Regions from separate parts of the Methylobacterium mesophilicum SR1.6/6 genome, predicted to be linked through region 1. Evidence: predicted binding sites of a transcription regulator. Region 1 holds the regulator's gene; each other region holds the start of a gene.

Region 1 (9,825 bases):
ATCGCCATCACGGCGGCGGGCTTCAGCCCGGCCGAGGCCGACGGGCTGCGCCGGGCGATGGCGACCTTCCGCCATGTCGGCTCGATCGGCGGGTTCGCGGAGAAGTTTGTCGGCGGCATGACCCGCCGGGGTTACCCGCAGGACTTCGCCGAGCGCTGCTTCGCGCAGATCCGCGGCTTCTCCACCTACGGCTTCCCGGAGAGCCACGCGGCGAGCTTCGCGCTCCTCGTCTACGCCTCGGCCTGGATGAAGTGCCGGCACCCCGACGTCTTCCTGGCCGCGATCCTCAACGCCCAGCCCATGGGCTTCTACCAGCCGGCCCAGCTGGTGCGCGATGCCCGCGCCCACGGGGTCGAGGTCCGGGGCGTCTGCGTCAACGCCAGCGACTGGGACTGCACTCTGGAGCCGGCCGGGAATCCGAAGCGGCACGCCGTGCGGATCGGCCTGCGCGCGGTGCGCGGCCTGCCGGAGGCGGCGATGCGCCGGCTCGTGCGGCTGCGCGCCAACGGCTACGCCAGCATCGAGGGCCTGCAGGCCTCCCTCGCCCTGCCCCGCAACACCCTGGAGCGCCTGGCCGAGGCGGACGCGTTCCGCTCGCTCGGCCTCGACCGGCGCGCCGCCCTGTGGATGGTCCGCACCCTGGAGGGGACGTCATCCCGCAAGGCCGCCAGGGCCGACGGCTCCGAGCGCCGGGCCCATCTCCTCGAGGCGCCCCTGCCGCTCTTCGCGTGGCACGCCGATGACGGCCTGTTCCGGCACGAGCCGGCGGTGGAGCTTCCGGCCCTCGCCCCGTCCGAGGCGGTGGCCGAGGATTACGCCGCCACCGGCCTGTCGCTGCAGGGGCACCCGGTCGCGTTCTTCCGGGGACGGCTCGCCCGGATCGGCGCGATCCCGGCCCGGGCCCATCTGGATCCGGCCCTGCCCCAGGGCGCGCGGGTCACGGTGGCGGGGCTGGTGCTGATCCGCCAGCGGCCGGGCACCGCCAAGGGCGTGGTCTTCCTGACGCTGGAGGACGAGACCGGTATCGCCAACGTGATCGTCTGGAAAACCGTGTTCGAGGCGAACCGAAGGGCCGCCATGCAGGCCCGGTTCCTGGCCGTGCGCGGCCGGATCCAGCGGGCGGGCGGGGTGGTCCACCTCGTGGCGGAAGGGTTCCGCGACCTCAGTGCCTCCCTGCGCGACCTGCGCGAGGCTGGGATGAGGCTGCCGCCCGAGACCACGGATTTCAGTGCGCCCCCGGATCGGCGCGTGTATCGCAGCCGGGATTTCCACTGACGCCAACCCCTCGACAGGCCCCGCGTCGCGCGTAGAGTGCGGCCATGTCGAGCTTCGCCGTTCCGCGCCTCCTCCTCGCCGCCTGCGCGGCTCTGCCGCTCGCCCTGCCCCTCCTGGCGGGGGCCGCCCGGGCCGACAGCTGCGACGACCTCACCCGCCAGATCGCCGGCGCCATCGGCGGCCGGGTCGGCAAGCGCGCGGGCCCGAGCATCGACATCCGCATGGCCGGCCCGATCAAGTTCGACGTGACCTGCCGGGTCGAGCCGATCGTGCAGGCGACCTCGGCCGAGCCGACCCCCTCGGCGGCCTTCTTCCGGGACCTGTCGGTGGCCTCCGAGATCCTCGTCGGCGAGCCGGCCGCCACCGTCGAGCCGATCATCGCCAACGCCTACCGGACCGCGCTGTCGGAGCGGCGCAAGTCGTTCATCCAGCAGAACGGCTGGTCGGCCTCCTGCTACACCGACCCGGGCAGCACCACGATGCGCACCCTGTGCTCGGTGGGGCGCATCCCGCCGGGATAGGGGCTCTTGACCGAGGGCGTGGCCGGCGGGATCCTTGATCCCTGTCGACTCGGCCCGGGCTGCCCATGACGACTCTCGAAACCCCGCCCGTCCAGAGGACCGATCCCCATCGGGGATTCTGGGACTTCATCGAGACGCGCCCCGATGAGGAGAAGTGGGAGCTTATCGAGGGCCAGATCGTGATGCAGGCCCGGCCGAGCCTCATCCATCAGGTCATCGTCGTGACTCTCCAGCGCCTGCTGAACGAGGCTCTGGAACGGTCGGGCTCCTCGTGGATCGCCATCCACGATCCCGCCATCGACCTCAGGCCGTTCATCACGGGCCATACCTACGTCCCGGACGTCGCGGTCATCGACGCGGCCACCATCGAGCCTGACCGGAACGTCGTCGACGGTTGTTATCTGGCCGCTGAGATCCTCTCGCCGAGCGATCACCGGAAGCTGCCCGGCACGCGCCAGACGAAGATCGACGTCAAGCGCGCGGGCTACGAGGCCTTGCCGCTCTGTCAGGCCGTGCTCCTGATCGAGCAGAGGAGCCGCGCGCTGACCCTGTCGGTGCGCAGCGGGGAGACCTGGACCTGCGCCCGCCTGACCGGGGATGACCGTCTGGTCCTCCCCGGTTTCGGCCTCGATTGCGCCGTGGCGGATCTCTATGCCCGCACGCCCGTCGCACAGGGCTGATCAGTACTCGATCACGCCGTCGAGCGCGTAGTGCTTCACGGTCTTCCGGTTGGCGATCAGCTCGTCCACCGTCGGCTCGCCCTTGAGGGCGCGGGCGATGGCGAGCTTCGTCGCCTCGTAGTTGGTCCGGTAGAGGTCCTTCTGGTCGAGGTTGTCGTCCTCGGCGCAGCGCTGGTCGAGCCAGATCATGATGATCATGCACAGCTCGTCGAGCCCGTCCCTCGGCAGGATGCCCTCGATGATGCAGTCCACGATCGCGTCGCCGGTGGCGGCCTGGACCACGCCGCCGAGGAGCTCGGCATACTCGGCCGTGTGGATAGTGACCTTGGTGGTCATCATCGTGGCGGGGCGGACCAGCTGGTTGAGGTCGCGGACCACGAACATCCGCGTGTGGCCCTGGACCTGCCCCATCATCGACGCGAAGGCCTGACCGACCGGACCGCGCACCGAGCCGATCAGCACCTCCGGCATGGCGTCGGTGTACTGGCCCTCGGCCGCCAGCACCGTGGCCTCGCCCGTGCGGAACCAGATCTCTTGCATGTTCGAACTCCACCTGATCGGAGCCCGCGGGAGACATCATCGGAGGGCTCGCGTCAATCGCGTCAGAGCAGGCCGACCCCGTCGAGCACGCCGATCATCGCGAAGGCGATCGTGATCCCCGACACGGCGTAGACGACCCACCTGTAGGCCCCGGCCACGCGCTGCCCCTCCGGCAGGGCGCGCGTGGCCAGCAGGATCAGCAGGCCGAGCGCCAGGGGCAGGAGCAGGGCGTTCATGACCTCGACCGCGATGTTGAGCGCCACGAGGTTCGGCACGAGCTGCACGGCCACCGCCCCCGCGGCGACCGCCAGCGCGAAGGCGCCGTAGAAGGCCGGCGCCTCCCGGGGCGACTGCCCGAGGGAGTGCGGCCGGCCGGTCACGTCGCCGAAGCCCCAGGCCAGCGCCAGGGCCACGACGTTCAAAGCCACGAAGGCCGCCGCGATGATGCCGACCCCGAACACCACCTGCCCGAGCCAGGGCCCGAGGGCCGGGGTGAAGGCGCCCGCGAGGTCGCCCACGGTCTCCAGCCCCTTCGCGCTGCCCTGCCCGGACTTGCCGATCGTGGCGGCGGCCGCGATCAGGATCGCCCCCATCACGCATTGCGAGATCACCGCACCCACCAGGGTGTCGAGCCGCGAGCGGCGCGCATGGTCCCAGCCGAGGCCTTTGTCGACGATGGCCGACTGCTGGTAGAAGATCATCCACGGCATGATCACCGCGCCGATATTGGCGGCGATCAGCACCCGGTATTGCCCGTCACCCAGCGGGATGTGCCCGAAGGAGGCGACGATCTCCGGCACGTCCGGCCGCGCCGCGATCGCCAGCCCGACGAAGACCAGCTCGAACAGGCCGACTGCGATCGCCACCACCTCGACGCGCCGGTAGCTGCCGGTGAAGACCAGCCCGAGGAGCAGGGTCGCCGGCAGCCCGAGACTCACGAGCCGCGGAACCCCGAACAGGTCGCCGATCCCGGCGATCCCGGAGAACTCCGTCACGATGGCGCCGATTCCCGCGACCACGAGGCCGCCGTAGGAGATCCAGGCCCAGGCCGGCCCGTAATGCGTCCGGATCAGCTCGCCATGGCCGCGGCCCGTGGCGGTCCCGAGCCGGACCGTCAGCTCCTGGACGACGTAGAGGATCGGCACCAGCAGGATCTGCAGGAGCAGCAGCGAGTAGCCCCAGCGCGCGCCGCTCTGGGCCGCCGTGATCAGGCTGCCGACATCCGTATCGGCGAGCATCACGACCAGTCCCGGGCCCGCGGCCTTGAGGAACGCGGACAGGCGGGGCAGGGAAGCGCTGGGCACGGCTCGGGAACAGTCCCGGGCGGCGGCAGTTCCGGCGGACGCCTGCGGCGTTTTCCCGGGAGCCCGCGGGAGGAATTGAGATGGCGGAGAGCACGGATCGGGGTTCCGGCTGGAGCCTTCAGGCGAGCGCCGTGCCCGACGGGGTGCGCCTGGAACTCGCCCTATCCGACCTCGGCGGCGCGCCGGTCACCGCCGCCATCACCCTGGACCGGGCGGAGGCCCGCGCCTTCGCCCGCGCGCTGCTGGCGGCGGCTGGGGACGCGACCGAGCGCACCTTCCCCAAGCCGGGGACCTGAGCCGGGGACCTGACGGGCGCGGGCGCCGGGCCCGCGGTTCAGCGCAGGATCAGGCCCGGATTGCGGCCCGGAAGCCGCGGAACCACCGTGCCGCGCTTCTCGATCGGCGCGTCGCACGCGTAGGCGAACTCTGTCTTCAGCGGATCGAACACGGTCTCGCCGGTGATCCGGCAATCCTCGCGCACGGTCTCGTCGAGATAGGCCCGGGCCGCGGTCCGGAAGCGCTTCACCCGCGTCGCCTCGGGCTCGGGATCGATCCGGACCTCGCTCAGGTTGCAGCCGGCATATTCCCGCAGGGCGTTCGAGACGATCAGCATCCGGCGCACTTGCCGGTTGTCGTAGACCTCGTAGGGCTCCTTGCAGCCGATCGTCACCACCTGCGGGGTCAGCGCGACGTAGTTCCGGGAGATGTAGGAGAACCCGGTCGTGCAGCCGGCGAGCGCCAGGCCGAGGGTCACCACGCCGAAGGTCACCACGCCGAGGGGCAGCAGAGCTGCGGGTCGTCGCATCCTCGTCATCCCAGCCCGATCCACGCCGCGCCCCGGGCTTATCCCCGGACGGCCGGCTGGACGCATTGAAACGGCTCCGCTTGCGCCGTCAATGCGTTTCTCCCCGGCAGGCGGCCGCCACGCACGCAAGCGTGGCCATATCTCTCTTGCGGAACACTTGCGGAACGTTTAACGTGTTCGTGATTTGTTTCTGTGGCCGCCACGAGGCGGTCCCTCAAGCCGCGAGGCCCACGTCGATGCTCACGCGCAAGCAGCTGGACCTCCTGCGCTTCATCCAGAACCGCATGCAGGAATGCGGCGTCCCGCCGTCCTTCGACGAGATGAAGGACGCCCTCGACCTGAAGTCGAAGTCGGGCATCCACCGGCTGATCACGGCCCTCGAGGAGCGCGGCTTCCTCCGGCGCCTGCCGAATCGGGCGCGCGCCATCGAGGTGATCCGCATCCCCGAGAGCCTGACGCAGGCGGCCGCGGCCCAGGCGCCCGCCGAGCCCCGCCGGTTCACCCCGAGCGTGGTGGAGGGTGGCAAGTCCAAGCAGCCACCGCTGCCCGCCAATGCCCGCATGATCGACGAGGCCGGACGGGCGGTGTCGATCCCCGTCATGGGCCGGATCGCGGCCGGCACGCCGGTCTCGGCGATCCAGAACCAGAGCCACGCCATCACCCTGTCGCCGGACTTCCTGGCCGGCGGCGAGCACTACGCCCTGGAGGTGCGCGGTGATTCGATGGTCGAGGCCGGCATCCTCGACGGCGACCTCGTGGTGATCCGCAAGCAGGACACCGCCAACACGGGCGATATCATCGTGGCCCTGATCGACGACGAGGAGGCGACGCTCAAGCGCCTGCGCCGCCGCGGCTCCTCGATCGCCCTGGAGGCCGCCAACCCGGCCTACGAGACCCGCGTCCTCGGGCCCGACCGGGTCCAGATCCAGGGCCGCCTCGTGAGTCTCGTCCGCCGCTACTGAAGCGGTTCGGCGGGCGCGTCGCCGGGCGCGTCCCCGCCGCTCGATCCGTCGGCCTCAGCCGGGGCCGCAGGCTCCTCCATGGCGCGACTGCTGTCGACTGCGGCGGTCATCGGCGGTGCCGGCTTCGTGTCCCGGTGCGGTCGCCACGGCAGGCCGCGATCACCGGTCCGGGCGTAGCGCGCGGTGAACCCGCCGGGTTCGGCCCGGAGCGCCACGGCTCCGTGATCCGCCAGGACATGCCGGTCGATCACGAGGGGCCCCGTGCAGGTCGGGGGCGCCGCGAGGCCGGTGATCAGCACCGCGGCCCGGGCGCAATCCTCCGGGAAGGCGCGGCGATCCCGGACCAGCGCGACCGCCCGCCCATCCGGCAGGCGCGCGGTGCATCCGAGCCGGTCGCAGCGCCCGCTTCCGGACGGCGTGACCAGCGCGCCGGGGCGCCGCCCGTCGCCGTCCGCCTTCAGCCACTGTTCCAGCACGAAGCCGGAGGGGCTGCCCAGGGCGGCGAGGCGGCCGTCCGGCCCCCGCACCGCCGCGCCGCCGCCCTGCCGGTCGACGTAGACGTCGTAGCGGTCCGGCAGCACGGTGAGCCAGAGCCCCAGCAGGAGGGGCGGCCCGGCGAGCCAGCGCAGGCGCGAGACCGGGAGCGTCGCCAGCAGCAGGCTTGCGGTCAGCAGGGTCAGCGCCGCGGTTCCGAAGGCCGGCAGCACGAGGATGGCGCGCTCGAACCCGGCGATCCACTCGGAAATCGCCAGCATGCCCCCCACCGCCTGACCCATCAGCCACCAGACCGGCCGGTCGAGGGCGAAGGGATAGGCCAGGATCCCGAGGACCGCGGCGGGCATCACCACCAGGGAGACGAGGGGCAGCGTCAGGGCGTTGCCGACGAGCCCGAAGGGCTGCACGGTCTGGAAGTGGTAGGTGGCGAAGGGCGCGGTGGCGACCTGCGCCACCAGGGTCGTGGCCAGGGTCCCGGTGACCGCCGACAGGCCGCTGCCCACAAGGCGCCCGATCCGTCCCGCCCCGGGGCGCACGAACAGCCGGCCGTCGATCAGGCGCGCGCAGGCGATCAGCCCCGCCACCGCCCCGAACGACATCTGGAAGCTCGGGCCGAGCAGGCCCTCCGGCTCGCGGGCGAGCGCGATCAGGGCGGCGAGCGCGAGGTTGCGCATCGACAGGGCCGGCCGGTCTGCCAGGATCGCGCCCAGCATGATCAGGGTCATGATCAGCGAGCGCTCGGCGGCGATGTCCCAGCCCGAGAAGGCGCAGTAGGCGGTCACGCCCACCATGGCGAAGCCGGCCGCGATCTTCTTGATCGGCCAGACCAGCGCGCAGTACGGCACCAGGGCGAGGGCCGCCCGGACCAGCCAGAACACCACGCCGGCGGCCAGCACCATGTGGAGCCCGGAGATCGACACCACGTGGTAGATGCCGGCGGCGCGCAGCGCGTCGTTGGTCGCCGGCCCGATCAGCCCGCGCTTGCCCGTCACCAGGGCCGCCGCGACCGCCCCCGCCTGCCCGCCCTCGGCCTCCGCGATCCGGCGGGTCAACGCGTTGCGGGCCGCGTCCAGCGTCGCGGCGAGCCGCAGGCGCAGGGGCGGCGGCTCCGCGGGCGCGCGGACCGTGACCGCTCCGACCAGCGAGCCCACGGCGCCGAGACCCTGGAAATACGCGTCCCGGGCGAAGTCGTAGCCGCCGGGCCGGGCGGCCTCCGGCGGCGGCAGCAGCCGGGCGGTTGCGGCGATGACGTCCCCGGGTCGCGGGATCGGCGTCCTGCGGAACGACACCCGGACATGGACCGGCCGCGCCTCCGGCGCGAGCCCGGCGAAGCTCTCCACGCGGATCACCAGCCGGGCGCCGACCTCGCGCTCGTCCAGCGCCTCGACCATCCCGACGAGGGGGCCGATGGTGGTCCGGGTGAGGATCGGGGCGGCCACCTGGGTGACCCGCCACGTGGCCGCCGCGAAGCCGAGGAACCCGGCCGCGGCCGCGAGGGCCAGCGCCAGGGCCACGGGCCGCGCCCCCAGGAACGGCACCGGCGCCAGGGCCAGAGCCGCCCCCACCAGCGGCGCGGCCAGGATCGGCGTCCCATCGGCCGCCGCGAAGTAGACCAGGATCCCCGCGCCGAAGGCCACCGCCAGCCAGGGGAACAGGCGCCGCTGCTCGGCTTCCCGGCCGAGCCCCTCCGCCACCCAGCGGCGGACCGCCGGAGGGGTGAGCGCGCGCGGGCCGGCGAGCGCAAGGGCACCCCCCGCCTGCCTCGCGCCGATCCGCCGCATTGCCGCCGCCTCGATCCGCGCGACCTGTCGTCGTCGGCCGGCGATTCTCCGGCCGATTCTTAACCCATCCGCCGACCCGTGCTACAGGCGGCACTTCGTGCTACGGGCGCCCTGTCGAGCCCCTCGCCGCTCCATCCCCGCGCCCCGCCCCCGAACATACCGGACCGATGTCCTCAGCCGTCGTCACGCGCTTCGCCCCCTCGCCCACCGGCTACCTCCACATCGGCGGGGCCCGCACGGCCCTGTTCAACTGGCTTTACGCCCGCCACACGGGCGGCCGGATGCTGCTGCGCATCGAGGACACCGACCGGGAGCGCTCCACGAAGGGCGCGATCGACGCGATCCTCGACGGGCTCACCTGGCTCGGCCTCGACTGGGACGGCGACGTGGTGTTCCAGTTCGCCCGCGCCGAGCGCCACCGGGCGGTGGCCGAGGCGCTGCTGGCTGCCGGCCGCGCCTATCATTGTTACGCCACCGCCGAGGAACTCGCGCAGATGCGCGAGACCGCCCGTGCCGAGGGCCGCCCGCCCCGCTACGACGGCCGCTGGCGCGACCGCGACCCGTCCGAGGCCCCCGCCGGCGCCAAGCCGGTCATCCGCCTGCGCGCGCCGACCGAGGGCGAGACCGTGGTCGAGGACGCCGTCCAGGGCCGGGTGACCTGGGCCAACAAGGACCTCGACGACCTCGTGCTGCTGCGCTCGGACGGCACGCCGACCTACATGCTCGCCGTCGTGGTGGACGACCACGACATGGGCGTCACGCAGATCATCCGCGGCGACGACCACCTCACCAATGCCGCCCGCCAGACCCAGATCTTCTCGGCGCTGGGCTGGGACGTGCCGAAGATGGCCCATATCCCGCTGATTCACGGGGCCGACGGGGCGAAGCTCTCGAAGCGGCACGGGGCGCTCGGCGTCGAGGCCTATCGCGACCTCGGCTACCTGCCGGCGGCGCTCCGGAACTACCTCGTGCGGCTCGGCTGGAGCCACGGCGACCAGGAAGTGTTCTCCACCGACGAGATGATCGCGGCCTTCGATCTCGGTGCGGTGGGGCGCTCGGCCGCGCGGTTCGACTTCGCCAAGCTCGCCAACCTCAACGGCCTGTACATCCGCGGCAGCGCCGATGCCGACCTCGTGGCGGCGATCGAGACGATCCTGCCCCAGGTCGGGCCCGAGCGCGGCCTGTCGGCGCCGCTCCCGGCCGATCTCAAGGCCAAGCTCATCCAGGCCATGCCGGGCCTGAAGGAGCGGGCCAAGACCCTGATCGAGCTCATCGACAGCGCCTATTACCTCTACGCCCAGCGTCCCCTGGCGCTGGACGACAAGGCCCGCGCCCTGCTCTCCGACGAGGGCCGCGCCCGCCTCGCCGGCGTGCGCCCGGCGCTGGAGGCGCTGACCGACTGGAGCGCGGCCTCCACCGAAGGTGCCGTGCGCCAATACGCGGAGGCGGCGGGCTGCAAGCT
Region 2 (9,825 bases), 2.9 Mb from region 1:
GCCGCGACTGTCAAGGCCGGTCTACATATAGAAACTGTAGCTGACCTGCGGCTTCTCAGTCGGGCTGACATATTTCATAATATCGCCGATCTTTCTGGCGCACTCCAGAGTGATTGGTAGCCGGCCATCCATCTGCGTGTTGTTCCAGTTCATCTTCGTCAGGCCGAGGATTTCGTCACACAGATTTTCGAGGGAGGAATCCTGCTCGTAGACGGTGACCTTCAACGGATTGGGAACATACATGCCGGGATAGGTCTTGTAGAAATCGACGGTCCCGCGCGTGTACAGGACGCCCTCTGTCTCCGAGATCGTCAGCATGGTGCCGCGCTTTGGCGGATAGTCGCTATCCCCGAACAGCCTGATCTGGGTGTCGGTGATCGCGACGAAGTCCTTCGACCTGATGCCCTTTTCGTCGAGCGCGCGGAGGAACCCGGCCCGCTCGCTATCCCGGAAGTAGCTGGACTTGTGGATCACGATCCGCGCCGGCATGTGCTCCAGGGCCCGATCATACTCGTCCAGAGCATCGCGCAGCAGCTCGTAGGCCTGCTCCTCGTTCAGGTATGGATGCCGGTTCTTCTTGTCGATCGAGACCGGAGTACCGCGGAGGATGATGCCGTGCCCAAACTCATCGAAGACCTGCGCAAGGCTGGACGAGATCGTAGCCCCGTCCCGGCTTTTGTAGAATCCGATCCCGATGTAGCAGGACCGCAGTTTTGCCGTATCCTCGACTAGGCGCCATGGGATCGTGCGGTTGCCCTTGTAGTACAGGGCCGTGCAGAAGTTCCAAGCCTTGGTGGCTGGATCCTGCTGATCGCCGGCGAACTTCGTGATGAGGATGGTCTTCTCGCGCACGAGCTGAAGCGGCGTGCCGAGGTGCATCGACTTCGCCTTCAGGATGCGCCGAAAATTGTGCTCCAGCTCATCCTTGTCCGTGTCGTCGTCATCGGCCGTAGTCACGGAGTCAAACATCTCGTTCGGCATCACGCAGACGATCACATCAACGGCTCTGTTCTCGGCCAGGAAACGGATCTGCTCGTAATACAGTTCGACAGCCCGTTGGATGCGGTCCACACGGGAGGCCATCTTGACGACCTCAGTAATGTCGGATTTCTTCAGTGTCCGGGTATACTGGGATGAGTTGATGAGCTTGGTCAGGAACCCGTAGTTTTGATTGATGCCGCCGAACCCTCGGAAAAGGTTTAGCAGCTTCGATTCCTTCTTGCGCTCAACCCCAACCCGGCATTTTTCCAGCCAGTCATCGAGGAGATCGACGCCCTCGCCGCGGCCGACAACTCCTATCCGAAGCTCGGTCCGGCGGAGCTCGTCACGCTTGTCGTAGACCCCCATCCGCTCGATCCCGGTTCGGGGGCAGATATGGGTTCCGGTGCCGAACTCCAGCAGCGGCTCCGCCAGCATAGTCAGCTTCATGCGACGGCTCCCTCAGCCAAATCGTCACCCTCATCGCTCTCGGCCTGGTCGCCCTCATTAGCCTCCCCGACGTCGAACTCCAGCAACGACAGGAAGCGGACGCCGTCATCCTGGACGTCGTACATTTTGGACAGGAAGTGGGCGAGGAAGCGGACCATGTTCCGGACGCTGGCGTTGTGTTCGAGAGCCTTCTGCGTCGACAGAAGGTCCTCGTGCCAGTTCGATCTGACGTAACCGTTGTACGAGTAGTACCAGCTCGGCACGATCTGCACGTACCAGTCGTCATCCAGCTTCGTGAACGTCAGTTCGAACGAGAAGTGGGTGTGGTGGGCGACCTTGGTTGGGTCCTTGCGCTGGTATTTCAGCTCATAGACACGTCGGGTTGCCGCCCTTTTGCCGACCCACGTCTCCTTCCGCTCGGTCTGACCTTCCTCGACGGGACCGAAAAAGAAAAACCTGTCCTTGGCATGCATGCGGACGTGCAGCTTCTTTAACCGCTCCTGAGTTTCGGCGGACAGAAGCTGCTTCAGGATGTTGACGTTGTCCAACTCGGGCGAGTCGGCGAGATCAGATATCGCCAACCGCTCCACCAACCCTTCGTCGACGACACTGCGCAGCCCGCACTGCTCGATATCGAGGAACGAGAACAGCTTGTTGTCGTGGCAGACCCACGCGTCGGTCTCCACACCGTTGAGGAGGAGCGCCATCTTGACAACGGCTTTGCGGCTCTTCGCGTAACCTTTGTAGTTGAGCTCCCGCTTTGCCCTGGAGATCACGGCCTTGTCGTCGATCGTCAGCTCGGCGACATACGCCGCGTCGGGAAGACCGATCCGCTGGAGGTTCGTTGTTATTGCTACCGGCGCCGCGATGCCCTCGGCACTGAAGCTGATAAAGGCGTCGATCTCGCCCAGAATGTGCCTGAACTCGGCTAGCACTCTTTCCTGGGCAGCGAGCCGAAGGCCAGATACCTGACCGAGGAGATCGCTGAGATCGATGATGTGCTTCTTGCAGTTGAAGGCGAATTGGTCCGTCAACAGCTCGTTGACCGAGGGCTGGCTGTAGGAGGCCTGTTTCCTCGACAGCATGAGGATGAACAGCTCGTCGAAATCATTGTAGTAGGCCCGATCCATGAACTGGCGGATCGTGCCCTTCACCTTGTCGAGCGTCGTCGTCGATGTGATCTGGAACGCGACGCGGTCGTGGTCGTCGCCGAGATCAATTCCTGGATAATTCTTCTGCTTTCGATTCAAATTGACGAGTTGAGGCAGGTTGTAGATCGACTTCAAGATAGGGATGAACGCATCCTCAAGCGCGAGGTTGATGTCGGTTCGTCCTTGCGCCGTGGCCAGTTCTACCTGAACCACGATGCGGCTGACCACCTCACGGAGCTGGTTCTCGATCTCTAGCTGCCTCATCGGGCACCCCCGTCACGTGCGCGACCAGGTCCCTATGATTAGAACGCAGCGGGAACATTTCAAGAAGACGGAGGGCGGTCGTTCACCGATTTCGACGTCTGGCACCATCCCGCGGCGCCGCCCAGTGCCTCGGGCGTGGCAGCGGTTAGGAAGCGGACAATTTCAGGGTCGGCTATGGGTCAACCGTGGAAATGGACTGCCGTTTGGAAGCGGACGTTCTGCAATGCGCCCATTCCAGCCATTTGGCACGTCATCGGTCAGCCCCAGAAGCGGACATGTCTGCAACGAGCTCCCGGTGAGCGCGACGACGTCGCCGTTGGTGCCCCGTCATCAGCGTGTTGGCGGCCTCCATCGTGGCCACGACCTTCTCGCCGACCATCGAGACCATCTCCGTCCGGCCTTAGGCGTCGCCCTAGGCGATCCAGACGAGCCGCAACTCGATGACCTTCTGTGCCTCTATGGCGAGCAGGATGGCTGCACAGAAGGGGGCAGCATAACGGCTCCGGTTGATCGGTCGCATCCGACAACGTCGGGACGGGGCCGCGGTCCCTAAAACCGGTGACGTAGGTTTACCGAGGTCTTCCAGCACCTCGGTGACCAGCATGCGCACGGAGGGCTCGTCGTCCACGATCAGCACCGTCTCGCCCTGGCCGGCCTGCTCCACCTCGGCAAGCCTGCGGGCCACCTCATCCTCGTCGGCCTCGCCATATTGACGAGGTAGGTAGAGGCAGACGGTCGTGCCCTCGCCGACCTCGGAGTAGATCCGCACCTGACCGCCGACTGTTTGGCGAAGCCGTAGACCAGGGAAAGCCCGAGGCCGGTGCCCTCGCCGGTCGGCTTGGTCGTGAAGAACGGCTCGAACACCTTCTCGATCAAGTCTGGCGCCATGCCGGTGCCGGTGTCGGAGACGCAGACGCTGAGGTAACCGGGAACTGATCGCGTCGGCTTGGCGGTGGGCTGTCAGCGTTCCCGGTCCAGTCTGAAACTTTCCGCTGCATGCCTCCGTACAAGTTGGCGTACGCCCGGCCTGGGCGCGGCGCGAGGCCCTGCCTCGGCGTCCGGCTTGTTGCGCCCCAAAGCCATCAAGTTCCTGATTTATCTTCGATAATTCAGGAACTTGATGGCAGTGCCTTTTCTTCTCTCATTGTGCGAAAGGGGATTCCTTCCCCGTGCAGGAGACGTTGAATGAAGATCACCACCCTTGCCCTCGCCGCCTCGGTCCTCGGCAGCCTCGCGCTCGGAGCCGGCGCCGCCTCCGCTGCCCCGATGGGCCCGAACGGTCTCCAGGCCGGCTCCTCGACCGTTACCCAGGTCCGCATGGACCGCAGCGAGCGAATGATGATGAAGAAGCGCATGATGCGGAAGCAGATGATGAAGCGCCGCATGATGAAGAAGCGGATGATGATGAACCGCGGCATGTGATTCCGAGGCGCCGTGCGCTTCCGGAGGCCCCGATCCAGGGGCCTCCACCCCTAACCGTCCAGAGTGCGTGGAAGACCGTTTGGCTCGAACCTACCTGACCCGATCCGCTCCGGAGACCGGCGAGGTCGAGCGTCGCCGCTGGATGTTTCGCCATCCCCTCGTCATCCGGGTCACCCACTGGGTGAACGCGGTCTGCCTGCTTGTCCTGCTGATGAGCGGCCTGCAGATATTCAACGCCCACCCGGCCCTGTACTGGGGCAAGGTCTCGACCTTCGACGCGCCGCTCATGGCGATGTCCCAGACCGAGGACGACCCGCCCAAGGGCGTCACGACCGTCCTGGGGCGGACTTTCGACACCACCGGTGTTCTGGGCTCCTCGGTCGGCTCCGACGGCGAGGCGGCGGACCGCGGCTTCCCGGCCTGGGCGACCTTGCCGAGCGACCAGGACCTCACCGGCGGCCGCTCCTGGCACTTCTTCTTCGCCTGGGCCTTCGTCCTGAACGGCCTCGCCTACCTAATCTATGGTCTGGTCAGCGGGCAGCTTCGGTTCCGGGTAATCCCTTCCCGTGACCAGATCCGGCATTTCGGCGCGTCGATTTGGGAGCATTTGATGCTGCGCTTCCCGCAAGGCGACGAGGCCAAGCGCTACAACGTCATCCAGAAGCTTACCTACCTCGTCGTGCTGTTCGTGCTCCTGCCGGTGCAGGTGCTGGCGGGGCTCGCGATGTCGCCGGCCATGGACGCCGCCTTTCCCTTCCTGCTGACGCTGTTCGACGGACGCCAGTCGGCCCGCACGGTCCACTTCATCGTGGCGGCCCTGCTGGTCCTGTTCGTGGTCGTGCACGTCGCCCTGGTCCTGCTGTCTGGCTTCTGGAACAACATGCGCGGCATGCTCACCGGCTGGTTCGTGATCGAGCGCAAGGTCGAGCCGGCCGTTTCAGCCAGAGATCCCCGGACATGATCCGCTCCCCCAACCGACGCGCCCTCCTGCTGGGGGCTTCCGCCACGGCCGCAGCGGCCATGCTCGGCGGCTGCGACCGCCTCGGCAACGCGGAGTGGTTCCGGCGAACGCTGAAGACCGGCGAGGACGCCAACATGTTCGTGCAGCGCCTGCTCCTGAGCGAGGCGACGCTGGCACCCGAATTCGCCGAGGCCGATATCTCGCCGTGGTTCAAGCCGAACGGCACCGAGGACCCACCGGACAGGGACTACAAAGCCCTGGCGAAGGGCAAGTTCGCCAAGTACCACCTGGAGGTCGGCGGCCTCGTGGAGGCGCCCCTCAAGCTGTCCCTCGCCGACCTCCGCAGGCTCCCGGCCCGCACCCAGATCACCCGACACGATTGCGTCGAGGGGTGGAGCGCCATCGGCAAATGGACCGGGGTGCCCCTCGCCGAACTGCTCACTCGCGCGAAGCTCAAGCCGGAGGCGCGCTACGTGGTGTTCCACTGCGCCGACACCATGGACCAGGGCAGCCCGCTCGAAGGCGGTGGGGACGACGAGGAGGCCGACGAGGTCCCTGCCGGCAACGCCAACCCGAGCATGACCAAGCAGTCGGGCAGCGGCGAGAGCAGGAAGGACTCCGGCGGCCAGCAGGTGACGGAGGACGATGCGGCCAGCGGGGAAACGCCGGTTCGGTTCTACGAGAGCATCGACCTTGTCGACGCGTTCCACCCGCAGACCATCCTCGCCTACGACATGAACGGGCAAGCGCTTCCCGTGTCGAACGGCGCACCCTTGCGCCTGCGGGTCGAGCGCAACCTCGGCTACAAGCAGGCGAAGTACGTGATGCGCATCGAGGTGGTCGAGAGCTTCGCCCACATCGGCGGGGGCAAGGGCGGCTACTGGGAGGACCAGGGCTACGCCTGGTACGCCGGCATCTGAGTTGGCGCGGACGTGACCTCCACGTCTCTGCGGGCATTGAACGCGCAGCCCCCTCGTGGCGAACTCCGGTGGGGCCTTCTCGGTGGCATCCGGCGCTCGCGAGACTGTGTGGCAGGGTCGGCCAGCGCCGTGTGGCCGGCTATCGGACCGGCGACGCCGGCTGGAGGCGTTCGATATGAGCGGTCCGCGGACCTGACTGAGACGCCCTGCCCGGCGAAATCCGCGACGGACCAATGTTCGGACTACAGCGCGAATATCGAAGGACAATGCCGTCATGTCCCTACATTTTGAGCGCCTCGGCACGGGCCGGCCGCTGCTAATGGTCCATGGGTTGGGGTCTAATCTTCGCACCTGGGATCCGCTCTTGCCCGCGTTGCGCGGCTCGCGCGAACTGATTTTGGTCGACCTGCCGGGACATGGCAGATCGGCCCCGCTCGCGGGTCGGCAGACCGTGGAGGCCCATGCGGACGCCCTTGCCGGCTTCGTGCAGTCGCAAGACCTGACGTCCGCGGATCTTGTCGGCAGTTCGGTGGGGGGCCGGCTGGTGCTGGAGATGGCGCGGCGCGGTATCGGTCGGCACTGCGTGGCGCTTGATCCCGGCGGTTTCTGGCACGGTTGGGAAACGCCCTGGTTTCACTCGACGCTCGCAGCGTCGATACGCTTGGTTCGGTTGCTGCGGCCCTTCCATCCCGGCCTGTCGCGCCACGCCGTTACCCGCACGCTGCTGCTGGCCCAACTGTCGGCCCGTCCGTGGGGGCTCCCACCACAGCTTGTCGTGGCGGAGCTGCAGAGCCTGGCGGCCACACCGGTGTTCGATGCGATGCTGCGTGAGCTGGCACGCGGGCCGTTGCAGCAGGGTTCGGCAAAGACTCCCGGCCTTGTCACCATAGGCTGGGGCCGCCAAGACCACCTTCTGTTGCCGCGCCAGGCTGCACGCGCCCGGGTGGCATTCCCGTCGGCCCATCTGCACTGGTTCGAGCGCTGCGGCCACTTCCCGCATTGGGATCAGCCTGCCGAGACGGCGCGCGTGATCCTTGAAACGGTCGGGAAGGATGCGCCCTGAAACGGCTTGTCGCAAACTCGAGCCCGCGGTCGTCCACGGGTCGTCAAGCATATCGGCCGAGCTTGCCGCCTCTGCTCCGCAACCAGTCCGATTTTTAGTCTCCCTTTACCGCGAGGACGAAGCAGCGCTTCGAAGCCAACTCATAGCGCAGCCGAACTCAGGCAGACTTTCGACGAACGCGAGGTCATCCGGGAACGGTCCGGGGCCCTCCCTCGATATTCGGAACGGGATCCCGTTTCCGACTCAATGCGTCGAACCCAGAGTCCGCCGCGCTCTCTCCTGCCGCGGTCCGCTTTGATTCCCCGATCACCGTGAGGAAGATCATGACCTACCTTCGATACGCCCCCGGCATCGAGACGCCTGCTGCGGACGAGCAAAAGACGATTGACGGCATCATCGCCGGCATGACGCAGCAATCCGAGAGGGTAGAGAAGCGCGAGCACCATGCGGTGCGGGCCAGCCACGCAAAGAGTTCGGCCTGCGTCACCGGCGAGTTGACGATTTCCCCCGGCCTGCCGCCCGAACTAGCCCAAGGGTTGTTCGCCATGCCCGGCACCCACCCCGTGGCGGTTCGGTTCGCTCAGGGGCCAGGCGAGACGCTGGGTGACCGGGTCTCGACCCACCGCGGCATGTCGATCAAGGTATTCGACGTCCCCGGCGAGAAGCTGCCCGGCCACGCGGTCGACACCCAGGATTTCGTCCTCGCGACTGGGACCACCTTTCCGTCCGGCACGGCGGCGGGCTTCCTGCGCGACGGAACGGTCATCGGCAAGTCGACGGGTCTGCCGGAGGGCGTGAAAAGCGCGGTGTCTGCCACCATGCGCAACCTCAACAAGGCGCTGCATGCCTTCGGCACCGAGAGCGCGCTCGCCGACTTCTTCGGCCATCCCTACAGCCACCCGCTCGCCGACAGCTACTTCAGCCAGGCGCCGGTTCGTTACGGCGACCACGTGGCCAAGCTCGGGGCCGTGCCGACGACCGAGGCCCAACGTGCGCTGTCCGAGTGGAGGCTCGACCCGAACCAGGACGAGGATGGCTTCCGGCACGCCACCGTCGCGTTCTTCCGAGAGAACGACGTGGTGTTCGAGTTGAAGGCACAGCTCTGGGCCGATGCCGAGAAACAGCCCATCGAGGATGCCTCGGTCGATTGGCCGGTCTCGATTAGCCCTTACCGCACGGTGGCGACGCTCCGACTGCCGCGCCAGGACGCCTACGGGCCGGACCGGGTGCGCTACTTCGACGAGGTGATGACCTTCCGCCCTGCGCACAGTCTCGCGGTGCACCGGCCGCTCGGTTCGGTGATGCGGGCGCGCCTCCAGGTCTACCGGGCCTTGAGCGACTTCCGCCACCGCGAGAACGGCGTCGTGGCCGAGGACACCGCCGGCATCGACTGCATCCCGGCGTGAGGAACGGCGCGACGGCGCCTCCGTTAGATGCCGACACCCGGAAGGACGATGACATGAGCTTGCAGGGCAAGAAGATCGCGATCCTGATCGCACCGCGCGGCACCGAGGATCCGGAGTTCGCCAAGCCGCGTGACGCGGTGAAGCAGGCGGGGGCGACCGTGACGGTCATCGGTTTGGAGGCCGGCGAGGCCGAGACGGTCAACAACGACCTCGACCCGGCCGGCCGCTACCAGGTGGATAGGACCATCGATGGCGCCACTGCCGCGGACTACGACGGGCTCGTCATCCCCGGCGGTTGCGTCGGCGCCGACAAGCTCCGGGCGAGCGAGGATGTCGTTGCGTTCGTCCGGGACTTCTTCGCCGCGGGTAAGCCGGTCGGGGTGATCTGCCACGGTCCCTGGACCCTGATCGAGGCGGACGTCGTGAAGGGCCGTACCTTGACCTCCTATCCCACGGTCCGGCGGGACATCGAGAACGCCGGTGGCACTTGGGTCGACGAGGAGGTCGTCTGCGACAAGGGGCTGGTCACCAGCCGTACCCCGAAGGATCTGCCCGCCTTCTGCGCCAAGATCGTCGAAGAGTTCGCGGAGGGCCGTCATCCCGACCAGGCCCGGAGCGCCTGAGGAGTCGGACAGCCAACGGTCAGTTCGTGAGCGTCCGGGGCGGCCGGTGGGCCGCTCCGGGGTCATGCCCTGACGACGTCCCGCGGCGGGGACGCCCTCGCGGAGGCATTCGTCAACCCTCAATGACGCCGATCTGCTTCAGGATGCCGAGCTCGTCGGATGAACCCCACCGCTCGACCATCTTGCCATCCACGAAGCGGCCGATCTGCATGCCACGGACTTTGATGGCCTTCCCGGTCGGCTTGTGCCCGTTGAAGTCGCCATGGTGGGTGCCGGTGAGCGTGTAAGCGAAGGCGACGCTGTCCCCATCCGCGACGAGCTTCTTTACCTCGACCTGCATGTCGGGGAAGGCGGAGCGAAGCTGCGTGAAGAACGCTTGATATCCCTCGGGGCCCATATGCTGGCCCGGCGCCGGATCGTGATCGTGGCAGTCCGGGGCGACGACCTCGGGAAAGGCGTCGAACCGGCCGCCGTTGACGAGCTCGCCAAACTTTTCGGTCGCCTGGATGCTGCTCTCGCGGGACATGTTGCTCCTGGAGTTCGAATCGGTGGGATCGGGGCGTGTAACTCGAAGCTTGGGAAACCCG
Region 3 (9,825 bases), 1.2 Mb from region 1:
ATTTCGTGCGCTCTGACGACTTCTCGACCAAAAGCCAACAGACTGACATCCACCCCGAGCCGAAGTTGCCGGACGGCTGACGAGCGGCCGCTTCTGAGAAGAGTCGGCAGCGGTCGGGGCGGCTGGGTTGGGTCGCAAGCGGACGGGCCGCTCGGTGTGGATCTGCGCCGGCCCGCCTTCGAGCAGCAAAGCATGGACGCGGACCGTCGTCTCCGCGCCCGCCTCTGGCCCAGAAAAGGCCCGCCGAGCGTCCGGACGCACGCGGGTGGGCTCAGAAGCGACCCGCGATGGTCAGGCGCACGGCCGTGGGCTCCACCGGATGGAAGACCCGGTCGATCAGCCCCTCCGCCGCCTCGCCGGGCAGGCGGGACACGTACGCGTAAGTGATCTGGTCGGACTTGCTGTTGGTCAGGTTCAGCACGTCCAGCGAGACGCTGATGCCGGTCTCGAAATTGTAGCCAACCCGGCCGTTGAACAGCGCGGTCGGTCGCGAGCGGATCGAGTTGTCCTCAATCAGGGGTCGCGGGCCGAAGTAGCGGAATCTCAGGGAGCCGAACCAGCCGAGCGGCTCGCCGAAGGTGACGCCCGCCGAGGCGATGGTGGTGGGCGCCTCGGGCACGCGGTTGCCGACCGGATCGTAGTCCGAGAACCGGGCGTTGGTGATCGTCAGGTCCCCCTCCAGCGACAGCCAGGGCGTTACGGCGTAGCGGTTCGTCCACTCGACACCGAAGCGCCGGGTCGGGCGACTCGGCTCCGTCGTGCCGGTGTCGCCCTGGAACAGGTTCTCCGAGGCGAAGTCGAGCCGGAACAGGGCGAGGCTCGTCTCCAGACCGGCGATGGAGCGGTTGCGCAGCCCGACCTCGTAGCCCGTGGACGGCACCAGGAACGGCGAGCGGGTGGTGTTGAACAGCGACGACGTCGGGTCGACGGTGGCGGTCACGCCGCGCACGTCGTTCGAGTGGAAGCCGCCGCCGTAATTCACGTAGAGTTCGGTGTCGAACCACGGCCCGAGCGTCAGGCCGAGCTTCGGGTTGACGATGCCGTCCCGCGCTTGGCCGGAATTGGCCGGCGTGTCCGAGACGACGCTGGCGGAGTAGCCGTCCGCGCGGAAGCCGATCGAGGTGCGCAGCCAGTCGGTCCAGCGGACCCGGTTGTCGAAGTAGAAGGCCCCGCTCGTCTCCAGCACGCGATCGTCGAGCACCCCGGAACGGTACTGCCGGTTCGTGGTGTTGAACAGACCGACACGGATCGAGTCGGTCCGCGTCTGCACGCCGATCTCGTTCTCCATCGGGCGCCCGAACAGGTCGCCCTGGAAGATGTGCAGGGCCTCGCCGCCGCCGATAATGCGTTGATCGAGCTGGTGGAACTGGTCGCCATTGACCGGGTCGTTGAGGAAGTAGGTGAAATCGTTGAACAGGTTCAGCTGGGACCGGATGATGTAGGCCGAGGCCCGCGTCACGCCCGTATCGTCCGTCGCACTGAACTTGCCCGAGAGCGAGAAGCGCGAGGTGTCTCCGCCATCCGCGGGATTGATCGTGCCGTAGCGGCTGATGAGGCCAGAGACGACGGCGCGCTCGGGGATCTGGTTGGTCGCCGTCCACCGGGCTGCGTAGGCCATGCCGGTGATCGAGAAGCCGTCGAGCGGTGTGCCCTGGCTGTAGCGGGCCACCCCGTTGATCTTGCGCAGCGCGTCCGGGACGACCCACGGGCCGTCATAGACCTGCGCCTCGCCAGCCAGGAGCAGGTTGCCCTCGCCCAGCGGCACGGTGGTGATCGACAGGGCGCGCTTGTAGCCGAAGCTGCCGATCGATGTGAGGGCGACGTTCCTGGGTGTCGCGTCGAGGTAGTCGATCCGCACCGAGCCCGCGGAGGCGAAATCGCCGTCGCGCACGAAATACGGCCCCTTGTGGAATTCCACGGCACCGACAAGCTCGGGGATGAGGAAGTTGATGTCGGCGTAGCCCTGGCCGTGGGCGTGGGTGCGCATGTTGAGCGGCATGCCGTCGAGGAACAGCGCGATGTCGGTGCCGTGGTCGAGGTTGAAGCCGCGCAGGAAAAACTGATTGGCTTTGCCCTCGCCCGAGTGCTGTGTGACGATCAGCCCCGGCACCGCCTCCAGCACCTCGCCGGGGCGGGTCACGGGGCGGCTGTTGACCTGCGCACCCGTGATGACGCCGGAACTGGCGGAGTCCACCGGTGTGCTGATCCCGCCGATGCCGGTCGTGCCTCCGACATAGCCTGCGCTCGCGGACGGACCGGCTTGCGGAGCCATGGCCGCGGCGGTCTCCGCCGTGACCGAGATCTCCTCCAGCGTCGCCTCGGTGGTCGCCGCACGCGACGTGGATCGGTCCTGGGCTACAGCCGCTGATGCGAGTGCGGCGAGGCCGAGGCCCGACAAGGTCGAGAGCCGTCGGCCGGTTTGACGGTGGAACACGGGAGCCTCGGCAACGGCAGTGGCACGTCACCGCGAACAAGTCCGAGACAACCGCGTCAGCGCGGCTGTCTCGACACCCACCAGGACACCCCGCCCGGCGCGTTTCGCGTGTGACCACGGCTGACGGCAGGTCTCCTGGCTCGCGGGTCGCCGCCCTCGCACCGTCTTCCCGGATGGGTCTCATCCAGTGACGCGGTGGTGCTGGGCTCGCCGCTTACAGTTGCGGGGGCAGCCGCGGCCTTGGAGCAGGCTCCTCACCGCGTTCCCTTTTGATCCCCGAGGGGAACCGTCACAGTCAGGCTAGGTGATCGGCCAAAGCTTCGTCAACGCGACGAAGCGCGTTCCTGTGACGTGTGCCCTTTTGGCTGCGTTCGGGAGCGCGCCTTGTGGGAGTGGCCGGCCGCTCCCGCTGCGTGCAGTCCCGCTATTCAGCCTTGCGATGCCCGCGACCGTGCTGATCCTTGTCGGCACCTGCCGCCGCCGCGGCTTCCTTCTCGGCCTTGCCCGCCGTCGCCGTGCTCGTGGCGGCGTCGCTGGTTGCGCCGGACGGTGCGTTGGACGCGGCCGATTTCGGATGGCCTCTGCCCTCCGTCGGCGTCTCGGCTTTCCCACCCTCCATCACCACAGGATGGCCGGCATCGGCCTTGGCGCTTCCGGCCGCTTGGACCTCGGCCGTCTTCTGCTCCTGTGCGCTCCGCGTCGCATGGTGCTGGCCGTCACCGGACTGACCCTTCGCGGGATTCGACATCGTGACCTCATCTGTGCTGGTCACGCGGCAACGGCCCACAGCCGCCACAGTTCGGTGAGGTCGCCCGGTGCGACGAATGGCCGAACGCGGCGCGCGGCCTGCGCGGCTTCCCTGCCAGACAGGTCGTCGACATGCGCGGGCCCGGACGCGCTAGGGCGATCACCGTCGTCGTCTTCGGTCATTGCCGCCCGGCCGGTTCGAGCGGGCGGCAACCGCGCAGCCAGCCGCGGAACCCATGCTCTTGAGCAGTGTGAGCGCTCAAGACCGCACGAAGGCTCTGTCGCCGCCACCCCGGGCGATGAGATTGAGAGTGGCGACCGTCCGCTTCTCCACCAGCTGAGTCTGGAAACGGACGGGCCGCTTGCGGCCGCAAACCGGACAGCCACCTGTCTTTCCTTGCACGCGGTGCGCTGACCGAGATCGCGCCGCGACGTTCTTGAGCCGAGCCGGTTGCATGCGAGGCCGCTATGGAACAAAATGTGAACTCGTGGTCGGGCGCGGCGGGCGCTACCGTGGGCAGCGACATGTCACCTTCACGTTCCGGCCGCACGCTGTTCTTCTTCGAGAAACCCTCGGCGATGCGGCAGCTGCAGCGCTTCTTCCGCTCACCGAACACCGTCTGCGTGGCCGCCGAGGGGCACCTGCTGTCCGCCGAAGAGCCGGGCAGTATCCGACCCGAGTGGAAGCCCTGGCGCTTCGATGCGCTGCCCATCACGCTCGCCACGATCCCGGTCAGTTGCGGCACGAACCGGTCCGGGCAATCGCACGAGCCGAAGATCGCCGCCATCCGGCAGGCGCTGAGCGGCGTCGAGCGCGTGATCATCGCGACCGATCCCGGGCGCGAGGGTTCCATGATCGCCTGGGAGGTGCTGGAGCACCTCGGCTGGCGTGGCCGCGTCGACCGGATCAAGCTCGGCGCGCTCGACGATGTCTCGATCCGGCGCGCCTTCGCGGCCCTGGCCAAGGAAGTCGGCTCGGGCGAGCGCGACTACGCCGCCTACCTCGAAGCGCTGTGCAGGCAGTACGAGGACTACCACCTCGGGCTGAACGGCACCCGGGCCATCTCGCTGCGCCTGCGCCCGCCCGAGTTCCGGGAACCCTGGCGCTTCGGTGGCGTGCAGACGCCCACCCTCGCCATTCTGGCCGACCTGGAGGCGCGCATCCGCTCCTTCGTGCCGCAGGACTTCTTCAAGGTCGCCCTGCACCTGAGCACGCAATCCGGTGCCGAACTGACGCTGTGGCACGCCCCCAAGGATCGGATCTTCGACGCGGCCATCGCCGAGACGATCCGGCAGGCGGCCACGACCTGGTCGGGCCCCCTGGCGGTCGCGCACAAGGACGTGCGCCGCGCGCCCCCTCGTCTGTTCTCCAAGGACACCCTGGCGCGGCGCTGCGCCAAGCGGTTCGGCTGGGACCCGCAGCACACGGCAGGGCTCGCTCAGGAGCTGTACGACCAGGGTTACCTCAGCTACCCGCGCACGGAGTCCGAGTACCTGCCGGACGGGCAGGCGGGTGATGCCGCCGCGATCGTCGCCGCCATCGCGACCGTGCTGACCGACATGCGCGACGTCAGTCCGGGAGGCGAGGTGCCCCTGATCCGACGCGGGGCGAAGGGGCACTACGTCAAGGACCCGGGCGAGCACCATGCCATCGTGCCCCTGCGCAAGGTGCCGGAGCGCAGCCGGCTTTCGGCCGACCAGTTCCGGTTGTGGGAACTCGTCGCGAAGGCCTTTCTCGCCGCCCACCTGCCCGACGGCATCGACGCCCGAACGACCGTCACGGCCGAGGTCGGGACGCCGCTGGGCGCGAAGCGGTTTGCCGTTTCAGGCAGCGTCATCCGCGCCCCGGGCTGGCGTGCGATCTACGGCAGCGAGGCCGAACTCGAAGCGGACGTCGTGCCCGGCAAGGCCAAGCGCGAGGCCGAGGCCACGTCCGCACGCCTGCCACTTGTGAACGACGGGGAGGGTGCATCGGCCGCGGGCGCGGATGTCGCCACCGCGATGACCGAGCCGCCGCGGCGGATCACCCGCGGCGAGTTGCCGGTGGTGATGGGCCGGCTGATCGACCAGATCGATGATCCGGCGGTCAAGCGCGCCCTGGAGAACCCGGTCAACCCGAACGAACCCAAGGGCCTCGGCACGGCCGCCACCCGCGACACGATCCTACCCAAGCTCCTGAAGAGCCGTTACATCACGCTGGCCAACGGCAAGGATCCGGCCATCGAAGTGACCGAGGTCGGGCTGGCCTTCATGGCGGCGGTGCGACGCGTGTTCCCGGCCTATGGCGACCCGGTCGGGCGCGCCCTGTTCGAGGCGGAGCTGGCCGAGATCGGTCGCGCGACCACGCGGGCCGAGGCCATCGAGCGCGCCGACGCCTTCCGGCAGCGCACGCGCGCGCGCCTCGACGAGCTGATCGCCGCGATCTCAAGCTCGCCCGTCGTCAGCCTCGATCCGAGCCTGATCCCGCCAAGTCGGGCGGACGATCGGCCGCCGACGCCGGCCATGGTGTCGTTCGCGGTGAGCTTGGCCGAGCGGAGGGGCGTGACGCTGCCGCGCGGCTGCAAGAGCAGCATCAGCGTCTGCCGGGCTTTTCTCGACACTCATGCCGGGCCGCGCACGCCTCGGGAGGGGAATACCGGCCAATCCGGCGACCGCCGGACCCCGAGCGCGGCGATGCGCGGTTACGCACGCAGTCTGGCCGAGCAGCGAGGCATTCCATGCCCATCGGAGTGCGAGACGGACTTTGACGCCTGTCGGCGCTTCCTCGACGCGCACGCCGCGCGGCCGCAGCGTGGAGCGGAACCGTCGGCCCCTGGCGCAGCGCAGGCCAAGGTGCCCGGTGGACGCGGCAATCGGCGGGGCAGGGCGGCACAGGCGCCGAGGCAGGCCGCCGCACGACGTCGAGCCTGACGCGACCGGCGGGGTGCTACGACGGACCTGTCATCCATCCTGACGCCGCGGATGACTCATCGTGCTCGTCTTCAACCGGCCCCGGTATCGTGGCCTCTGTGGTCGTAGCGATGCGACGCCGCGGATTAGCGCCCTATCTCGACCCGACGCTGGCCAACGAAGAGGGTGCATGTCTCACTTTCCGACGTCCCGCTACGCCGACCGCACGAGCCTTCAGCTCAAAGCCGAGATCCGCGAGTCATCTTCGAGCGAGGTCTGGGCGGAGATCGAAGCCGAGCGACAGGCACAGGATGAGCGGACGAAACGTCTTCGGGCGCTGCGACGGGCGCGCGAGCACCTGACCTCCTGATCGCCCTTCGACCTGGCTACGACCGTGGCCATCAGGCTCCGGAGGAGGGTGAGAACGGACCGGCTCCGGTGATGGACGCGGATCACGACTTTGAGCATTCGCCGCTGTCCGGCCGGTTCACCCGTGACGGATTCACCGTTGCATCACCGTTGAAGTCGAGATCGACCGGGCCCTGGGCACGACCGAACCTTGGCGGCTGGAGGCGGTCGACCAGAACGGAGGCTGCACCGCCTGGCACGAGCGCGTCGCGGCCGCGCAGGCCGCATCTGCGGCCTTCCTCGCGGTGTTCGAGGCGAACGGCATCATCGATCGCCGCCGCACCCGATGTCCGTCACTGAGCGAGCGCGGTCCGACGGGGAAGGCATGTCGGGCGATGCGGCCGGCCCATCGTGTGGGGTCTCGACGCCCCTTCAGTGGCGCAGCCGGCCTCGACCGATCAGCACAAAGAAAACAGCGAGCGCGACGGCGTTCACGGTCAGGCCCCAGCCGTAACTGTGCAGCGATTGAGCGTAGATCGGGTGACCGAGCTGACCGAGGCCGACGAGCGCCCCGACCACGGCCAGGGCGGCGAACAGAAGAGCGAAGACGAGCATGACCTCTCCTCCTCGAAACACTTCGAAGCCTTAAACCAAGCGGTCGCCTTGCTCCCGGTTCCCGAAAGCATGCTTGTTCACCGGCGACGGTGTCGGAAGTGAGGATGAGCGGTCGGCCGAAGAACACGGCATCGGCCAGATCAACGTCTGGCTTGAATTGACGGTCTCCGAGATCAAGGCATCCAGACCTTAGAGCCCGCGAACGCATCGTTCTGCCCGGCCGAGGTTCGACGTGTGTCCACGTCGCTGCGAGCGGGGCTGGAACGCTCGGCGCCGCATGAACGACCGCGAACGACCTTGCACACCCGAGGGATGATTTTTCCGCGCCCGTCGTGCAACTCTGGACGTCTCGCGCCATTCACCCTGCAGATCTTGATGCAAATCAGTTGGGCCGGACCGGTGCAGGAAGGGCGTCGTCCGGTACGGGAGTTGGATGGAGCAGATCGATTACGTCTACGAAGGCGGCTGTGACGGCGTCGACAACCCACTTCTGAATGCCGTCGCCTACGGCCTCGCCCAATTGCTGCCGATCGAGGAGTGCGAGGACTGGCCCCAGCCGTTGCTGGAACTGCTGGCGCGCCTGGAACTGCCGGATATCGAGGAGCCGACCCCCACCCCGCTCGTCGTGGTGGTCGGACGGTGCCCGAGTATGGCGGAACAGGCTGCCACGCTGCTGCGCGCAAGTGAGCTGAACGTCGAGTGCTGTGACACAGGCGAGGAGGCTTTGCAGGCCCTGCAGCGGCGGAGTGGCGAGGTCGCGCTCGTGGTCGCCGATCAGCAGCTCACCGGCACCCTCGACGGGTTCGGCCTCGTTCAGGTGCTGCACCGATCATGGCCCGGGATCCCGGTCATCCTGGCGACCGCGGGCGGTCCACCATCCCGCCTGCCTCCTGCAGTCACCGCGCTCCCGAAGCCGTGGCTGCCCCTCGCGCTGTTGGTCGAGACTCACCGGGCCGTGCAGGTTCCCTCCCGCCTCAGTCATTGACGGCCGGCGACCTGGCGCCTGCCCAATCCTGTCGCCTCAGAGGCTGTGGGCCGGCGCAGAGCGGCATCCGGGCGGCGGTCATGGAGTGGCGCTGTAGGACGCGGCGTGGCAGCACACCGCGATGCCGCCACTTCGAGAGCGCTCACGGTGCCGTGACGATCGAAGAATTTTGAATGGAGCGGGTACCGGGAATCGAACCCGGGTATTCAGCTTGGAAGGCTGCTGCTCTACCATTGAGCTACACCCGCGCGGGCGGATCGTTAGCACGCCGTACGGCCCATGAGAAGGTGGCCTCAGCCGATGCCCAGCGCGACGCGGGCCTCGGCAGGCGAGGCTACGCGGCGATCGTGGCGGCGGACCGCCTCGGCCGCGAGGCCGACCAGCTCGGCGTTGCTGGCGGCCAAGCGATCCTTCGTCACCCGGATGTTGTCCTCCAGGCCGGTGCGCACCGCATCCGCGCCGCGGCTCAGCGCCCACTCCATGACCACCGCCTGGTTGCGGCCGATGCCGGCCGCCGTCCAGGTCGCCTCGGGCAGGATCCGCCGGGTCTCGGCGAGCAGGATGTCGAGGAGGTGCTCCTCGGCCGGCATCGCGTTCTGGACGCCCATCACGAACTGCACATGCGGGCGCGCGTCGATCAGGCCCGCCTCCACCAGCCGCTTGGCGCCGTGCAGGTGCGAGAGGTCGAAGATCTCGATCTCGGGCCGGATGCCGTGCTGCTTCATCTGGCCGGCGAGGTCGGTCACGAGGCTCGCGGCGTTCTCGTAGACGATCGTCGGGAAGTTCACCGAACCGGTGGACAGCGAGGCCATGTCGGGCCGGTGCTTCAGCGACAGGCCCCGGGCGGCCGGGTCGCGCCCGCGCCCGCCGGTGGAGAACTGCACGATCATCCCGGGGCAGTGCTTGCGCAGCCCCTCCTGCACGGCGGCGAATCTCTCTGGGTCGGAGGAGGGCGACTCGTCGTCGTTGCGCACGTGGATGTGGCAGAGCGTGGCGCCGGCCTCGAAGGCCTGATGCGTCGACTCGATCTGCTCGGGCACGGTCACCGGCACCGCCGGGTTGTCGGCCTTGCGCGGCACGGAGCCGGTGATCGCCACCGCGATCACCACGGGCGCCGCGCTCCGGGATTCTGCCATCCGCCTGTCCTCCGTGCCTCAACGGGTCTCGGCGACCGGGATAGCGTCGCGGATCCAGGATCTGAACCGCCCGGCGCGGGCGGTAGGCCCGTACGCGGGACATCTCCGGCCGGATGACAGTCCGGACTTGTGTCTTGGCGGCGCTTGCCGCACCTCTCGGGCCGCGAGGCGCACGATGCATGACACCGTCCTGGTCCTGAACGGGCCCAACCTGAACCTGCTCGGCAAGCGCCAGCCGGAGATCTACGGCCGCGAGACGCTGGCCGACGTCGAGGCCCTGTGCCGCGAGACCGCGGCAGGCTTCGGCCTCGCGGTCGTGTGCCGCCAGAGCAACGCCGAGCACGTGCTGATCGACGCGATCCACGAATTCCGCGTGGGCTCGGCCGGCATCGTCATCAACGCGGGCGCCTACACCCACACCTCGGTGGCGCTCCTCGATGCGCTGAACACCTGCGAGGTGCCGGTGATCGAGTGCCACATCTCGAACGTCCACCGGCGCGAGGCCTTCCGCCACCACTCTTACATCTCCCTCGCCGCCACGGCCGTGCTGGCGGGCTTCGGGACGCACGGCTACGCCCTGGCGATCCGGCACCTCGCGCATCTGCGGTCGGGCAGGACTGCGTGAACCGCGGATAGCGCCGCGATCAGGGTTGACGCTGGCGGAGACAGGG

Evidence for each region. Region 1 encodes LexA, which represses DNA repair genes until DNA is damaged. Its sites were predicted from a motif close to TGTTCNNNNTGTGTTCNG; they were not measured.
Region 2: a site for LexA is predicted at 2,883-2,900, ahead of MMSR116_RS06515 (SMEK domain-containing protein). Genes of this name have one in related genera too.
Region 3: a site for LexA is predicted at 3,651-3,668, ahead of MMSR116_RS29560 (type IA DNA topoisomerase). Genes of this name have one in related genera too.

Annotation. Positions count from the first base shown of each region.
Region 1 is NZ_CP043538.1:5,030,821-5,040,645, reverse strand. It holds gene MMSR116_RS23860 (error-prone DNA polymerase) at 1-1,275, shown strand, start outside; gene MMSR116_RS23855 (hypothetical protein) at 1,320-1,796, shown strand; gene MMSR116_RS23850 (Uma2 family endonuclease) at 1,862-2,476, shown strand; gene fae (formaldehyde-activating enzyme) at 2,477-3,016, opposite strand; gene MMSR116_RS23840 (NRAMP family divalent metal transporter) at 3,079-4,320, opposite strand; gene MMSR116_RS23835 (hypothetical protein) at 4,401-4,616, shown strand; gene MMSR116_RS23830 (hypothetical protein) at 4,655-5,125, opposite strand; gene lexA (transcriptional repressor LexA) at 5,362-6,087, shown strand; gene MMSR116_RS23820 (ComEC/Rec2 family competence protein) at 6,081-8,363, opposite strand; gene gltX (glutamate--tRNA ligase) at 8,531-9,825, shown strand, end outside.
Region 2 is NZ_CP043538.1:1,391,895-1,401,719, reverse strand. It holds gene MMSR116_RS06520 (argonaute/piwi family protein) at 22-1,428, opposite strand; gene MMSR116_RS06515 (SMEK domain-containing protein) at 1,425-2,843, opposite strand; partial or broken gene MMSR116_RS06505 (ATP-binding protein) at 3,415-3,773, opposite strand; gene MMSR116_RS06500 (hypothetical protein) at 4,029-4,265, shown strand; gene MMSR116_RS06495 (cytochrome b/b6 domain-containing protein) at 4,345-5,226, shown strand; gene MMSR116_RS06490 (molybdopterin-binding protein) at 5,223-6,146, shown strand; gene MMSR116_RS06485 (alpha/beta fold hydrolase) at 6,421-7,209, shown strand; gene MMSR116_RS06480 (catalase family protein) at 7,533-8,615, shown strand; gene MMSR116_RS06475 (type 1 glutamine amidotransferase domain-containing protein) at 8,669-9,238, shown strand; gene MMSR116_RS06470 (ester cyclase) at 9,351-9,764, opposite strand.
Region 3 is NZ_CP043538.1:6,194,438-6,204,262, forward strand. It holds gene MMSR116_RS29550 (TonB-dependent receptor) at 272-2,272, opposite strand; cobalamin riboswitch at 2,543-2,740, opposite strand; gene MMSR116_RS29555 (hypothetical protein) at 2,859-3,182, opposite strand; gene MMSR116_RS29560 (type IA DNA topoisomerase) at 3,707-6,091, shown strand; gene MMSR116_RS29565 (hypothetical protein) at 6,261-6,440, shown strand; gene MMSR116_RS29570 (hypothetical protein) at 6,851-7,033, opposite strand; gene MMSR116_RS29575 (response regulator) at 7,467-8,018, shown strand; tRNA gene MMSR116_RS29580 (tRNA-Gly) at 8,193-8,266, opposite strand; gene MMSR116_RS29585 (3-keto-5-aminohexanoate cleavage protein) at 8,312-9,154, opposite strand; gene aroQ (type II 3-dehydroquinate dehydratase) at 9,330-9,779, shown strand.